Regions from separate parts of the Paenibacillus sp. FSL H8-0317 genome, predicted to be linked through region 3. Evidence: a T-box and tRNA genes for the amino acid it is inferred to sense, from the RefSeq annotation. Region 3 holds a T-box; the other regions hold tRNA genes.
The links. A T-box is a leader RNA that pairs with one kind of tRNA and senses whether it is charged. The one in region 3 lies ahead of tyrS (tyrosine--tRNA ligase), so its partner is inferred to be a tRNA-Tyr.
Positions count from the first base shown of each region.

Region 1: it encodes a tRNA-Tyr, which carries the amino acid that the T-box ahead of tyrS (tyrosine--tRNA ligase) is inferred to sense. The anticodon was not compared.
Region 2: it encodes a tRNA-Tyr, which carries the amino acid that the T-box ahead of tyrS (tyrosine--tRNA ligase) is inferred to sense. The anticodon was not compared.

Region 1 is NZ_CP150294.1:6,081,101-6,086,104, reverse strand. Features, by position in the region: rRNA gene MHB43_RS27370 (23S ribosomal RNA) at 1-497, shown strand, start outside; tRNA gene MHB43_RS27365 (tRNA-Asn) at 564-639, shown strand; tRNA gene MHB43_RS27360 (tRNA-Ser) at 643-734, shown strand; tRNA gene MHB43_RS27355 (tRNA-Glu) at 744-815, shown strand; tRNA gene MHB43_RS27350 (tRNA-Val) at 883-958, shown strand; tRNA gene MHB43_RS27345 (tRNA-Met) at 976-1,049, shown strand; tRNA gene MHB43_RS27340 (tRNA-Asp) at 1,077-1,154, shown strand; tRNA gene MHB43_RS27335 (tRNA-Phe) at 1,250-1,325, shown strand; tRNA gene MHB43_RS27330 (tRNA-Thr) at 1,345-1,420, shown strand; tRNA gene MHB43_RS27325 (tRNA-Tyr) at 1,430-1,515, shown strand; tRNA gene MHB43_RS27320 (tRNA-Trp) at 1,522-1,595, shown strand; tRNA gene MHB43_RS27315 (tRNA-His) at 1,625-1,697, shown strand; tRNA gene MHB43_RS27310 (tRNA-Gln) at 1,720-1,794, shown strand; tRNA gene MHB43_RS27305 (tRNA-Gly) at 1,799-1,873, shown strand; tRNA gene MHB43_RS27300 (tRNA-Cys) at 1,880-1,953, shown strand; tRNA gene MHB43_RS27295 (tRNA-Leu) at 1,960-2,038, shown strand; gene MHB43_RS27290 (methyltransferase domain-containing protein) at 2,208-3,131, shown strand; gene MHB43_RS27285 (helix-turn-helix domain-containing protein) at 3,612-5,004, opposite strand, start outside.
Region 2 is NZ_CP150294.1:373,013-378,016, forward strand. Features, by position in the region: rRNA gene MHB43_RS01785 (23S ribosomal RNA) at 1-630, shown strand, start outside; rRNA gene rrf (5S ribosomal RNA) at 706-822, shown strand; tRNA gene MHB43_RS01795 (tRNA-Ile) at 861-934, shown strand; tRNA gene MHB43_RS01800 (tRNA-Ala) at 970-1,045, shown strand; tRNA gene MHB43_RS01805 (tRNA-Asn) at 1,047-1,122, shown strand; tRNA gene MHB43_RS01810 (tRNA-Glu) at 1,127-1,198, shown strand; tRNA gene MHB43_RS01815 (tRNA-Val) at 1,205-1,280, shown strand; tRNA gene MHB43_RS01820 (tRNA-Met) at 1,298-1,371, shown strand; tRNA gene MHB43_RS01825 (tRNA-Asp) at 1,399-1,476, shown strand; tRNA gene MHB43_RS01830 (tRNA-Phe) at 1,493-1,568, shown strand; tRNA gene MHB43_RS01835 (tRNA-Thr) at 1,589-1,664, shown strand; tRNA gene MHB43_RS01840 (tRNA-Tyr) at 1,674-1,759, shown strand; tRNA gene MHB43_RS01845 (tRNA-Lys) at 1,770-1,845, shown strand; tRNA gene MHB43_RS01850 (tRNA-Leu) at 1,852-1,932, shown strand; tRNA gene MHB43_RS01855 (tRNA-Gly) at 1,943-2,017, shown strand; tRNA gene MHB43_RS01860 (tRNA-Arg) at 2,025-2,101, shown strand; tRNA gene MHB43_RS01865 (tRNA-Leu) at 2,119-2,197, shown strand; tRNA gene MHB43_RS01870 (tRNA-Pro) at 2,205-2,278, shown strand; tRNA gene MHB43_RS01875 (tRNA-Gly) at 2,291-2,361, shown strand; gene iolD (3D-(3,5/4)-trihydroxycyclohexane-1,2-dione acylhydrolase (decyclizing)) at 2,752-4,617, shown strand; gene iolE (myo-inosose-2 dehydratase) at 4,671-5,004, shown strand, end outside.
Region 3 is NZ_CP150294.1:4,307,943-4,312,946, forward strand. Features, by position in the region: gene MHB43_RS19140 (carbonic anhydrase) at 1-459, shown strand, start outside; gene MHB43_RS19145 (PadR family transcriptional regulator) at 633-1,199, shown strand; gene MHB43_RS19150 (hypothetical protein) at 1,298-1,795, shown strand; gene MHB43_RS19155 (YxcD family protein) at 1,801-2,079, shown strand; gene tyrS (tyrosine--tRNA ligase) at 2,236-3,498, opposite strand; T-box leader at 3,615-3,842, opposite strand; gene MHB43_RS19165 (DUF4375 domain-containing protein) at 3,942-4,391, opposite strand; gene MHB43_RS19170 (Imm63 family immunity protein) at 4,402-4,854, opposite strand; gene MHB43_RS19175 (YdiU family protein) at 4,946-5,004, opposite strand, start outside.

The DNA.
Region 1 (5,004 bases), 1.8 Mb from region 3:
CGGTGGTACCGCATGGAAGGGCCATCGCTCAACGGATAAAAGCTACCCTGGGGATAACAGGCTTATCTCCCCCAAGAGTCCACATCGACGGGGAGGTTTGGCACCTCGATGTCGGCTCATCGCATCCTGGGGCTGAAGTAGGTCCCAAGGGTTGGGCTGTTCGCCCATTAAAGCGGTACGCGAGCTGGGTTCAGAACGTCGTGAGACAGTTCGGTCCCTATCTGTCGTGGGCGTAGGAAATTTGAGAGGAGCTGTCCTTAGTACGAGAGGACCGGGATGGACGTACCGCTGGTGTACCAGTTGTTCCGCCAGGAGCACCGCTGGGTAGCTATGTACGGACGGGATAAACGCTGAAAGCATCTAAGCGTGAAGCCCCCCTCAAGATGAGATTTCCCAGTATGTAAGACCCCTTGAAGACGACGAGGTAGATAGGCTGGGGGTGGAAGTGCAGCAATGCATGGAGCTGACCAGTACTAATCGGTCGAGGGCTTATCCAATAGCAAGTTCTAAATCGCATGTTTCGTTTCGAATCTAGTTTTCAGAGAACGATCTCTGAAGCATATTCCCTGATAGCTCAGTTGGTAGAGCACTCGACTGTTAATCGAGTTGTCACAGGTTCGAGCCCTGTTCGGGGAGCCATATGGAGAGGTGTCCGAGCTGGCCGAAGGAGCACGATTGGAAATCGTGTAGGCGTCACAAGCGTCTCGAGGGTTCGAATCCCTCTCTCTCCGCCATAATATTAAGGCCCGTTGGTCAAGGGGTTAAGACACCTCCCTTTCACGGAGGTAACAGGGGTTCGAATCCCCTACGGGTCATAATAACTTCAAAAAAAGAAGTTGATTTTTACAACAAGATTATGATATGATCATAAATGTGTTGTTCGGAGGCTTAGCTCAGCTGGGAGAGCATCTGCCTTACAAGCAGAGGGTCGGGGGTTCGATCCCCTCAGCCTCCACCATATAAACTTTATAACGACGCGGGGTGGAGCAGCCCGGTAGCTCGTCGGGCTCATAACCCGAAGGCCGCAGGTTCAAATCCTGCCCCCGCAATTATACTTTCCTTTGAGAAAGTGATCTGGAACCGTGGTGTAGTTGGCCTAACATGCCTGCCTGTCACGCAGGAGATCGCGGGTTCGAATCCCGTCGGTTCCGCCATTTAATCTTTACATGAGGCAAACTGTTCACTACATCTGCTGTATGGCACTGATGCCCTATATAAAGTGTAAGGAATTAAGATTAGACTTTATTATGGCTCGGTAGCTCAGTCGGTAGAGCAGAGGACTGAAAATCCTCGTGTCGGCGGTTCGATTCCGTCCCGAGCCACCATTTTAAAACAATTTAATATGCCGGTGTAGCTCAACTGGTAGAGCAACTGACTTGTAATCAGTAGGTTGGGGGTTCAAGTCCTCTCGCCGGCACCATGTAATCCTGGAGGATTAGCGAAGTGGCCAAACGCATCAGACTGTAAATCTGCTCCCGTACGGGTTCGGTGGTTCGAATCCATCATCCTCCACCAGTTTTTAGGGGCATAGTTTAAAGGTAGAACAACGGTCTCCAAAACCGTTGGTGTGGGTTCAATTCCTGCTGCCCCTGCCAATTAACTTTTTAGAAAATAACCTTTTGTGGCGATCGTGGCGAAGTGGTTAACGCACCGGTTTGTGGATCCGGCATTCGGGGGTTCAATTCCCCTCGATCGCCCCTTTGTTTTTTTATTTTTTATTGGGGATTAGCCAAGCGGTAAGGCAACGGACTTTGACTCCGTCATGCATAGGTTCAAATCCTATATCCCCAGCCATTATGCGGACGTGGCTCAGCGGTAGAGCATCGCCTTGCCAAGGCGAGGGTCGCGGGTTCGATTCCCGTCGTCCGCTCCAAAATATGGCGCCATAGCCAAGTGGTAAGGCACAGCTCTGCAAAAGCTTTATCCCCAGTTCGAATCTGGGTGGCGCCTCCAGCATATGCCGGCGTGGCGGAATGGCAGACGCGCTCGACTCAAAATCGAGTGGGAAACCGTGGAGGTTCGAGTCCTCTCGCCGGTATATTGAATAGTCCTACATGTTGCTTATGCAATGTGTAGGACTATTTTTATTTTATATAAATTGCTTTTTTGTATTGTAAGGATAGTTGGACGTTAATAAAGATTGACGTATGATTATATTCAGTATATTGTAGATAAGTAAAGTCTTTAATATAAAGGAGTGAAGTAGAGTGACTAATGGAAAAAATGTATCGGATACCGATCTGTTATTTGATCTTTCTGTATGGGAAGAGGCATGGAAGAATCGTCCGAGAAATTCAAAATATAAGAAGAATAGTACCCCCGTTAATACAGAAGAAGCATTTGAGCGCTGGGCCAGGGATTATCATAAACAGTCGTTCACTGAAGAAGGAAAGCAGCGTTCTGAGCGCATTATGGGCTGGATTGAGAATCAGGGTGTGGAATTCGCAGGGTTATCCATTTTGGACATTGGAGCCGCTTCGGGCATATTTACCATCCCTTTTGCGGAGAAGGGTGCAAGTGTGACTGCAGTTGAGCCTTCTGAGTTGCTTATTTCCCTTATGAAAGAGACGATACCTCCAGCTCTTGAATCCAATATCGAAATCGTAAATGAACGATATGAAGAAATCTCTATCAAGGATAAGGGTTGGGAGAAGAAATATGACTTTGCATTTGCATCCATGTGTCCAGCGATGTCGGATTGGGAAACGATTGAGCAGGCGATCAATTGTGCCCGGAAGTATGTGTATATAAGTACTATGGCGGGACAGAAGGAACACACACTAATGGATGAACTTAAGGATGTACTGGGAGTAACTTCTTCATACAAGGCCGGTGATATGGGGTATATCCAACAGTTGCTTTATTTGAAGGGGTATTCTTATACGATGATCATTACGAGAGAAGTTAACTCATTTGAAGTACCGGTGGAAGAGATTATCGAGAAGCTGCCAGAATGGCTTAATACGTATGAGTTACCATCGGATGAAAATTCCCTCAGATTGGCTGAGAAGTATATCCGAGATACATACAAGGATAGTACAGTGAGCTTCTCACGTGGAGGAAGATTTGGTAAAATTCTAATTCAACTTGAACAGCCCAATATGAAAACAGTTCGCACTAAGGATAAGTGATAAATCGTATAGGCTTGTTACGTATACAGGAGCAGGAATCGGGACGGGCGACTTAGTCTTACGTCTGAGATAACGCTAGAAAGCATTGCACCGCCACCACAAGAAGATGCACTTGTGAAACATATGAAGTTAAGATTATAGAAGTGAAATTGTAAGTGAAGGGAGCAGATATATGCTCCCTCTTTTTTTGAAGTGAATAATTAGTTGACTATACTAAACAAAATCCTCGGTTACTTGAAGATGTTAAGCTGCTTCATGAGACTGCATATGGGCTAAAGCCAACCTTAATTTAAACATCGAGACAACGAAAAGCAAAACACAGACCTAGTTTTCAGAGAATGATCTCTGAAGCATATTCCATGATATTTCAGTTGGTAGAGCACTCGACAATTAATCGAGTTGTCACAGGTCCGAGCCTTGTTCGGGGAACCATATGGAGAGGTGTCCGAAGGAGTACGACTTACAATCGTGCTCCTTTTTCTAATTTCTGTTCGACACTCCTGCTTTTTGCTTACGCTCCCGATACTGACCGGGGGTGATTCCTTCCCATTTACGGAATGATCGGATAAAGTTTTGCGGATTGTTGTACCGAAGTCGTGCTGCGATATCTTTAACGGTTAGATCACTTTCGTCCAGCCATTTTTTAGCGATATTAAATCGGTACTTGGTCAGATATTCACTAAATGCACAGCCTGTCTCTTTGCGGAAGACACTACTTAAGTAGTTAGCATTGTAGTGAAGCTTCAAGGCGCATTCCTCAAGCGTCAGATCCTTATCATAATCTTGATTAATCATGGCAATCATCTTCTCAGATATATGCTGATACTGGGCATACTGTCTTGCTTTAAAAACCTGGATGATGGGAAAGATGACTTGATGTTTAAACCAACTCTCCACTTCAGCGGCGTACTGCAAGCCATGAAGTTCATGAAACATCGAGCCACGACCTTGGGAGATCTGTCCGAGTCGTATTCCGGATTCCTGAGTCATTTGCAAAATATGCGTGAGCAGCCTCGTAAGAGCCACCTCATACTCCTCGGGTGTAACCTCCATACCAAAGATTACTTCAAGCAGTTGTTGCAGAAGAGCAGAGGCCTGAACTTCGTCCGCACTTTGAATAGCTTGGATCAACGAATACTCCAATGATTCCGGGTAGGTCATGGACCAAGTGGGAGCGTAATGATCTATGTTCTCATATTGAAAAATAATGCCTGTTCCCAGCTTCATCCGATGCCTCAGTGCTTCCATGGCTTCTGTGTAAGCTTGAGGGATGTGATCTAGAGAGCTGTGCGGCTGGCTGAATCCTATACTGACTTGTAGAGCCAGAATCTTATCCATCTGTTGTTGTAACTGGTCTGTTAATACATATAGCTGCTGTGAAAAAATAAAATGATCCTGTTCCACGGTGCCAATCACCGTGACTACCGTATGTTCCAGCACAATGGGAAGCAACTGTTGGTTATACACAACCGTTTCCTCCAATATATTTTGAATAGCGAATAATAAGAGGTCACGATCACTAGCACTATATTTTGTATGATTAACGAGATCGGCCTGTAGTGTAATAACAGCAATTTGTTGCCATTCCCGAACCTGATGTGTGTAGCCATATTCATTCAGGGTGTCATGGAGAGTATGAACAGGGATCTTATCCTGGAACAGATTCATCATAAAATAATTGCGAACCTGCAACAGATGCATATTAAGTGTGTTCTCTAATTGGGAGCGAGAGGCAGATAATTGTGAGACCCCTGCTCTAATCTGTTCGAACTCATCAGAAAATGGTGGTGATTGTTGAGCCACTGTGTTTCCTTCTCTGGACAGGTGGTTGTCACCAAGTTGGGTTAAAAGTTTACGAATCGGGACATGCATT
Region 2 (5,004 bases), 3.4 Mb from region 3:
TCCTAAAGAGTAACGGAGGCGCCCAAAGGTTCCCTCAGAATGGTTGGAAATCATTCGAAGAGTGCAAAGGCATAAGGGAGCTTGACTGCGAGACCTACAAGTCGAGCAGGGACGAAAGTCGGGCTTAGTGATCCGGTGGTACCGCATGGAAGGGCCATCGCTCAACGGATAAAAGCTACCCTGGGGATAACAGGCTTATCTCCCCCAAGAGTCCACATCGACGGGGAGGTTTGGCACCTCGATGTCGGCTCATCGCATCCTGGGGCTGAAGTAGGTCCCAAGGGTTGGGCTGTTCGCCCATTAAAGCGGTACGCGAGCTGGGTTCAGAACGTCGTGAGACAGTTCGGTCCCTATCTGTCGTGGGCGTAGGAAATTTGAGAGGAGCTGTCCTTAGTACGAGAGGACCGGGATGGACGTACCGCTGGTGTACCAGTTGTTCCGCCAGGAGCACCGCTGGGTAGCTATGTACGGACGGGATAAACGCTGAAAGCATCTAAGCGTGAAGCCCCCCTCAAGATGAGATTTCCCAGTATGTAAGACCCCTTGAAGACGACGAGGTAGATAGGCTGGGGGTGGAAGTGCAGCAATGCATGGAGCTGACCAGTACTAATCGGTCGAGGGCTTATCCAATAGCAAGTTGTAATTCGCGTGTTTCGTTTCGAATCTAGTTTTCAGAGAACAACACTCTGAAATGTAAGCTACGCGTTTGGTGGCGATGGCGGAGGGGTTCCACACGTACCCATCCCGAACACGACCGTTAAGCCCTCTAGCGCCGATGGTACTTGGACCGCAGGGTCCTGGGAGAGTAGGACGCCGCCAAGCGAAACCCCATTGGGGTATTTTTTTTCGAAAATTGATAAGGGCCCTTAGCTCAGTTGGTTAGAGCGCACCTCTGATAAGGGTGAGGCCGGTGGTTCGAGTCCACCAGGGCCCATAGCAAGACCACAACAAGAAATACACCAGAGTTATGGGGCCATAGCTCAGCTGGGAGAGCGCCTGCCTTGCAAGCAGGAGGTCAGCGGTTCGATCCCGCTTGGCTCCACCATTCCCTGATAGCTCAGTTGGTAGAGCACTCGACTGTTAATCGAGTTGTCACAGGTTCGAGCCCTGTTCGGGGAGCCAGTAAGGCCCGTTGGTCAAGGGGTTAAGACACCTCCCTTTCACGGAGGTAACAGGGGTTCGAATCCCCTACGGGTCATAATATGGAGGCTTAGCTCAGCTGGGAGAGCATCTGCCTTACAAGCAGAGGGTCGGGGGTTCGATCCCCTCAGCCTCCACCATATAAACTTTATAACGACGCGGGGTGGAGCAGCCCGGTAGCTCGTCGGGCTCATAACCCGAAGGCCGCAGGTTCAAATCCTGCCCCCGCAATTATACTTTCCTTTGAGAAAGTGATCTGGAACCGTGGTGTAGTTGGCCTAACATGCCTGCCTGTCACGCAGGAGATCGCGGGTTCGAATCCCGTCGGTTCCGCCATTTTTTATTTTAGTAAGGCTCGGTAGCTCAGTCGGTAGAGCAGAGGACTGAAAATCCTCGTGTCGGCGGTTCGATTCCGTCCCGAGCCACCATTTATAACACTATGTAATACGCCGGTGTAGCTCAACTGGTAGAGCAACTGACTTGTAATCAGTAGGTTGGGGGTTCAAGTCCTCTCGCCGGCACCATGTAATCCTGGAGGATTAGCGAAGCGGCCAAACGCATCAGACTGTAAATCTGCTCCCGTACGGGTTCGGTGGTTCGAATCCATCATCCTCCACCAGTTTTTCTATGAGTCATTAGCTCAGTTGGTAGAGCACCTGACTTTTAATCAGGGTGTCGAAGGTTCGAGCCCTTCATGACTCACCATTATATGCGCGTGTGGCGGAATTGGCAGACGCACTAGACTTAGGATCTAGCGTCTTTGACGTGGGGGTTCAAGTCCCTCCACGCGCATCCTTTATTTGCGGAAGTGGCTCAGCGGTAGAGCATCGCCTTGCCAAGGCGAGGGTCGCGGGTTCGATTCCCGTCTTCCGCTCCAATATTTTGCGCCCTTAGCTCAGCTGGATAGAGCGTTTGACTACGAATCAAAAGGCCGGGAGTTCGAATCTCTCAGGGCGCGCCATTATAACTTTATATTTTGCCGGCGTGGCGGAATGGCAGACGCGCTCGACTCAAAATCGAGTGGGAAACCGTGGAGGTTCGAGTCCTCTCGCCGGTATATATAACGGGATGTAGCTCAGCTTGGTAGAGCACCTGGTTTGGGACCAGGGGGTCGCATGTTCAAATCGTGTCATCCCGATTTTTTTTATTTGCGGGTGTAGTTCAATGGTAGAACTTTAGCCTTCCAAGCTAATAGCGTGGGTTCGATTCCCATCACCCGCTTAAATATTGATAAGAAAGAGATGGTATTCACCGTTTCTTTCTTTTTTTGCATTCACAGGCATATTGATCATAATTGTATACAAAGATCACGGATTATATGGCTGATTAGCATGTACCAGCATGTATCCCATCCTCATGATATATTTCCCCCCTTTTAAGTCTGTTCTTAGTCATTGTGGAAGTGTTCAAACAGAGAAGGTCTAGTGCATGTTCGAACACAAGAATATCTTTCCTTTACCGCATTTCATAAAAACGCTTACAAAAATAGCTTGCGTAAATCATTAACCTGTAATACCATATCAATTAAGCGCTTAACCTTTAGGGGTAAGGCGCTTAAACTTAACTTAGATTAAGCGCTTAACCCGTAAAGGAAAGGACGGCGATCAATTCATGAAAACAATTCGACTGACGATGGCTCAGGCACTGCTTCGATACCTGGATCAGCAATATATCTCGGTTGACGGGGTGGAAACCAAGTTTGTGAAGGGAATCATCGGTATTTTTGGACATGGCAATGTAACAGGCATTGGAGAAGCGCTAGAGCGCAGCCCGGGAAGCCTGACGTATATGCAAGGCAAGAACGAACAAGGCATGGTGCATACGGCAGCGGCTTATGCCAAGCAGAAGAATCGTAGACAGATCTATGCATGTACAACATCGATTGGACCTGGTGCTTTGAATATGATTACAGCCGCAGCTACTGCAACGGTGAACCGGATTCCGGTTTTATTGCTTCCTGGAGATAACTTTGCTACACGGGAACCGGACCCGGTACTTCAGCAGTTGGAAGTGAGCAGTGATTATACAATCTCAGCCACTGATCCATTCAAAGCCGTCAGCAAGTACTGGGATCGCATTGTTCGTCCCGAACAGTTGATGATTGCTGTTACACAGGCCATGCGTGTGCTAACCGATCCAGCAGAGACGGGAGCAGTAACGCTCGCACTGCCGCAGGATGTGCAGGCAGAGGCATACGATTATCCAGAATCGTTCTTTGCCCGCAAAGTACATTATCTGGATCGTCGCCCCCCGGTACAGGCAGCCATTGAGCGGGCAACGGAGCAGATTGCCCGAGGCAGTAAGCCGCTGCTCGTTGCAGGCGGCGGTGTGTTGTACTCTGAGGCATCCGCCCAGCTCGTGGAGTTCGCCGAGGCATTTGGTATTCCGATCGCCGAGACGCAGGCGGGCAAAAGCGCAGTTTCTTGGGACCACACACTGAATGTGGGGGCCATCGGGGTTACCGGCTCTCTGGCAGCCAATAGGCTGGCGAGAGAAGCGGATGTGGTGATCGGCGTCGGTACTCGTTTCTCCGATTTTACGACGGCGTCCCGCTCTGCTTTTCAACATCCAGAAGTGTCATTCATCAACATTAACCTGAACGGCATGGATGCCGCCAAGTTAGGCGGGGAAGCCATTCTGGCAGATGCACGCGAAGGATTGCAGGCTTTGCAGAAGGAATTGCAGGAAAGACAATACCGATGTGCATATGGCGCATCCGAAATCGCTGATCTCCGGGCTGAGTGGAATGCAGAAGTGGATCGGCTGTATGCAGCTCAACATGAAGCAGGGCTGGCACAGACTACAGCAGTTGGTATCGTTAACCGGACCATTGATCCATCCTCCGTTATTGTGTGTGCGGCGGGCAGTCTGCCAGGTGATCTGCATCGTCTGTGGCGTGCGGCTGAACCAAAGACGTATCACATGGAGTATGGGTTCTCCTGTATGGGGTACGAGGTAAGTGGAGCGTTCGGAGCAGCACTTGCGGAGCCGGATCGGGAAGTGTATGCCATGGTCGGTGATGGCAGTTATCTGATGCTGCATTCGGAGTTTGTGACCAGTCTGCAGGAACAGAAGAAGATGACTGTTCTATTATTCAACAACAATGGATTCCAGTGTATTCATAATTTGCAGCGGGAACATGGTAGTGACGGATTCGGCAATGAGTTCCGTTATCGGGAATCCGAGAGTGGACGACTGACCGGGGATTACATGCCAATGGACTTTGCTGCACACGCCCGAAGTATGGGAGCCAAATCCTATAGAGCGGAGACAGCAGAACAGCTGGAACAGGCACTCCGAGATGCGAAGAACGAAACAGTGAGTACGTTGATTGAGATTCCGGTCGTGCCTGGAACCAACGCAGGTGGATACGAGTCATGGTGGAATGTGGGTGTGCCTGAGGTATCTGCCGAAGAGAAGGTAGTTCATGCTCATCACACCATGCAAGCCAACCGTGCCAAAGCAAGACCGATTTAATCCAGTTTAATATAGTGAACCACAATGTTGAACGACAAAGGAGACGTGGAGCAATGAGCAAGCTGCCATTCCAGCTTGGGATTCATCCGATCAATTGGGTCGGTGAAGATGTGAAAGAGCATGGTGACGCGACAACGTGTGCACAGATTCTGGATGACATTCAGCGTCTTGGGCTGACAGGTACAGAGATGGGGCGTAAATATCCAACCGATCCTGCTATATTGCGTGAGGAATTGAGTAAGAGGAATATCAAGCTGGTCTCCCAGTGGAAATCGGTACTTCTCTCCGATCCGGCGTATCGTCAGTCGGAGCTGGACAGTTATCGCAGACATGCGGAGTTTCTGCAATCCATGGGCAGTAAGGTGATCAGTACGGCGGAGGTAGGCG
Region 3 (5,004 bases):
GATACACGTCTGGTGGAATTGCTGCCCAAGGCTATGAACTTGAAAAACGGCGATGTGAAAATCATCAAAAACGCAGGCGCAATTATCTCTCAGCCTTTCGGGAGTGTAATGCGTAGTGTACTTGTCGCCATCTATGAATTGGGTGCAGATGAAGTCCTGGTAGTGGGACATACGGAATGTGGTATGGCTTCCCTTCACGCTGAGACCATGATTGGACATATGGTAGAGCGTGGTGTATCGGAAGAAGTCATGACTACTCTGGAGAATTCGGGCATCCGTTTACAAAAATGGTTGCGTGGGTTTGACAGCGTTGAAGAAGGGGTAAAACATACTGTGGAAGTGATCAAAAAGCATCCATTACTTCCTCCCAATGTACCCGTCCACGGCATGGTTATCGATTCTGCCACAGGTGAGCTTGATCTTGTCGCTGAGGGGTATGGACAACAGGCATCTCTCTAAATGGTTTGGAGTGCGGACCTTATGGTTCGCACTTTTTTTGTCTAAATTAAGGCAGTTGTTCTGTCAGGTTGTCAAACCATACAGTTTCAGTGTACACTTTTTATGAAAGCGGTCAAAGAAAGTAAAAACGATTGTTCTCTCTGACCTAGCCCTAATATTAAGGAGACATGTGCATGAACATACTTTCCTACGGATTGCTCGGGCTGCTCACCCGCGAGGAGTCATCGGGCTATGATCTGATGCTGAAAATCCAGCCACATTGGCAGGCGAAACACAGCCAGATCTACCCACTCCTGTCCAAGATGGAAAACGATGAGTTATTGGCCTCCCGCTGGGTACAACAGTCTGACAAACCGGACAAGAAAATGTACGCAGTTACGGAAAAAGGCATTGAAAAGCTCTTGGAATGGATGATTACTCCTGTTACCGCACCTGTTACACGCGATGAATTTAATTTGCGTATTTTGTGTGTTGGCATAGCGGAAGACGGAAGCATGAGACGCATTCTTAACGAGCGTAAAAGCTGGTTTATGGAACGCATACGTTATTTCGAGGATCTGAAGTCACGTATACCTCAGGATAATCTTCGTGTAGGCAACCGAGACTTTGGAAGCTACATCCTGGTACAAAAAGGGTTGATGCACGCACAAACAGGCCTGGAATGGTGTCATTGGGTTACCCAATTGCTTGATGGCCAAGCTGCAATTCAAGACCCAAGTCCAAGCGTTTCAGAAATTTAATAAAATTTGAAACGTTGCTGCAAGTTGACCGTATTACATGAGTAAGGTCCATTTTTGGGCGATTCAAACAAATTAATCGGGGGGTTACGATCTTTACAATGAAGAAAAAATTCGGAGTTAAACATCTAATGATGGTATTTATGGCCTTTACATTATTGTTCGCAACAGTGGGAGTAGCGAATCCGGATTCTGCAGATGCAAGACGCGGTGGCGGATTCAAATCCGGTACAAAAAGTTATAGCAATACACCTAAGAAATCCGACAGCAATGTAAGCAAATCGAATACGAATAACAATTCCAGCAATGGAGCAGCTACAACGAACCGTGGCGGATTCTTCGGCGGTGGCGGCGGATTCATGAAAGGCATGATGCTTGGTGGTCTTGCTGGTATGATGTTTGGCGGATTGTTCGGTGGCATGGGCGCTCTGGGTAACATCCTTGGATTGCTCGTGAACGTTGCAGCAATTATGTTGATTGTTATGCTGGCTATGGCACTCTTCAGAGCCATCTCCAATCGTCGCAAACCTGCAGCGGATGGTCGTTATGACCGTCGCAATGATCGTGATGATGACCATAACAGAAATGGACGGTACTAATCTCTATGGTTCTGAGCATGGATGAAATTGTGAATGCAATCTGTATTCATATGGCAGAACGTAAAGGTGTACGTCCAACCGATGTGAATGTAGAACTGAGTTGGGAAGAAGATACAGGTTATTCCGCTGAAGTTTGGATTCAAGGCCGTAGTCAATATCTGGTGGAGTCCAATATGATTGAAGCGATTCTTCGTTACCTGCACAGTGAATACAACATCCGGGCGTACCGTGAGAATGTACGACTTGATCTGGATGAAGAAATCACAGCGATCGTTAATCAATAAGATAGGTCACTCACTGGCCTGATATACGAAAGGCCGCCTCCCCTCTGTCGCCTGACAGAGATGGAAGGCGGTCTTTTTGTTTCTGTATTTGTAGCTCTATTTGTGCGTCTATTGTAGTCTCTATACGTCTCTGTGTTACGTTCTAATTCTTGGAAACTACGATTGAAGTTTAACCAGGCTGTAGTTCTTCTTACCTTTACGGATAATGATGAATTTACCGCCAATGGCATGCTCTGCCGACACTGTGAATTCAAGCTCCGTGATTTTCTCACCGTTCATGGAGATCGCGCCTTTAGTGACATCCTCACGCGCCTGGCGTTTGGATGGCTCCAACCCCAGATCTACGAGCCAGTCGACGATATTTTTCGCTTCCCCGTCCGTTTCGAATGTTGGCATTTCCTTGAAACCCTGCTCGATTTCATCTGCTGTCAGGGAACGGATATCACCACTGAACAGCGCCGCTGTAATACGCTTAGCCTGTTCGAGCATTTCTTCGCCGTGAACGAATTTTGTCATTTCTTCCGCGAGTGCTTTCTGTGCTTCACGTCTGTGCGGCTCTGTCTCTACCTTTTCAGCCAAAGCTTCGATTTGTTCTTTGCTGAGGAAAGTAAAGTATTTCAAGTATTTAATGACATCACGGTCATCTGTATTCGCCCAGAACTGGTAGAACTCAAATGGTGTTGTTTTGTTCGGGTCAAGCCAGATTGCGCCGCCAGCTGTTTTACCAAATTTGGTACCGTCGGATTTGAGCATGAGTGGAATGGTCAGACCGTACGCCTTCGCTTCAGATCCTTCTTTTTTACGAATCAGATCAAGACCACTTGTGATGTTACCCCATTGATCCGAACCACCGATTTGAAGCTGTACATCTTCGTTCTGGAACAGGTGCAGGTAGTCGAGTGATTGAAGGATCTGGTAGGAAAACTCGGTGAACGAGATTCCGCCTTCCAATCTGCTCGCAACCACATCCTTAGCCAACATTGTGTTAAGGTTAAAGTTTTTGCCGTAGTCACGCAAGAATTCAATCACATTGATTTTGTGTGTCCAATCGTAGTTGTTCACCATGCGAACCTGATTATCACCGTCTGTTACGAACAACTTCTTCATCTGCGCTGTCAGTGCATCCACATTCTCCTGCACTTGCTCCATCGTTTGCAAAGAACGCTCAGCCTGCCGACCACTTGGATCACCAATCGTTCCTGTAGCTCCACCAATCAGAATGACTGGACGGTGTCCTGCCAGTTGAAAACGTTTCAGCATCATGAATGGAATGAGATGTCCGATATGCATGCTGTCCCCCGTAGGGTCAACGCCGCAGTACAATGAGATTGATTTGGTTTCGGTCAACTCACGCAGTCCCTCTGCATCTGTCTGCTGGTTAATGGCGTCACGCCACTGTAGTTCATCAATAATATTCATGTGTATAACCCCTTTTCTATCCTCAAGATTCAGTCATGATCTACGTTAAAATACGAAATTACACGCTGGAACGGCTTTTTTGGACACAAAAAAATCGCCTCCTTGTCTTCATTAGACACAGGGACGATTATCATAACCGTGGTACCACCCAAATTGCATGGACAACACGTGAGCTTAACACGTTATCCATACCACTTTTGGCAATATATCGTTTGCCCATCCGCTTGGCATTACCCAAGTACTCCAGAGTGTAATTCGCAGCCCTTGTATGTATCAGGTTCCATCAACCCCTGACTTTCTGTAACAGGGACAAAGCCGCTACTGCGCTCTATCAACGTGATTCATGTATTCAATTTATAGCAAGTATAGCCGAACGTTTCAGTCATTGCAAGACCAAGTATACAATCTTTGAACTGAACCACGGATGCACAGTTGAAACCAGATTATATAATCATCATGTTCAATTTTCCGTGATAATAACCATACGCTTTCTCCGCGACCTGATCCTCATTGTTCCAAAACTGCAGATCTAACGCATCTAACTGCTGCTCTTGTTCCTTTGTCAGGAATTTAGGTATATCCCATAGTTCAGTAAGCCTTTCATCCTCTTTCAAGTGCTCAATGCAGCCATATGCTGACGTTATAATCTCCACGACTTGAGTCGCATCAATGATATGTAATGCCCGCAACGCGTAACGGTATACCTCTTCCCCCCAGTTGCAGAAAAACTGTATAAAACCGCCATTAAAGACATCCGCCTCTAACAGCCATAAAGCAGCAATGTCCTGCTCGTTCGAAGTCAACGAAGCCCAGCCCTGTTCAAATTCATTCTTTTTTTCGACAAATAACACAGCAAAGTCATACCATACATCATTAATATCTTGCTCGCTCATGTAACACACCTCACTTTTCTTTATGCATGCTCTCCAACTCCTGACGTTTACCCGCCTGATGCCAATGTGAATACGGATCACCGATCTGCTGGAAGGCTTCCTGAACACCCCTGTTCAGGTCCTTCATCACTTCATTTGTATAGTTCAAATGCGTCTCTTTATTATCCACGCCATTTCGTTCCAACAATCCTACATGCGTCGCGGTGAAAATAATATCCTCCAGCACCCAATAGATGACTTCATCCGGCTGTTTCACCCGTTTCTCCAATGAAACGAGACCACGTTCGTATATTCGAACGATATACGCATCTTCTTCAGCCTCTACATAAGGCACCCCATCCCACTTAAAGCTCTCAAACAAGCGGTTAACATAGTTCTGCATCTGTTCCCTAGGGAAAGATGTACGCTCTAAAAGCTGTAAAAGGATGTCTGCCAATTGTTGTTTGCTTAACATGTTGGACATGAATGCACCTGCCTCTATAAAGTAACGTCGATGACAGAATGAAAAAATGAAAAAGCTGCCCAAGGCAGCCTCTTCATTCCATACTGTTCAATCAGGTCCCACAAAAAGTCTGATACGAAGTATTGCATTGTGCAGGTAGTTCGGCATATT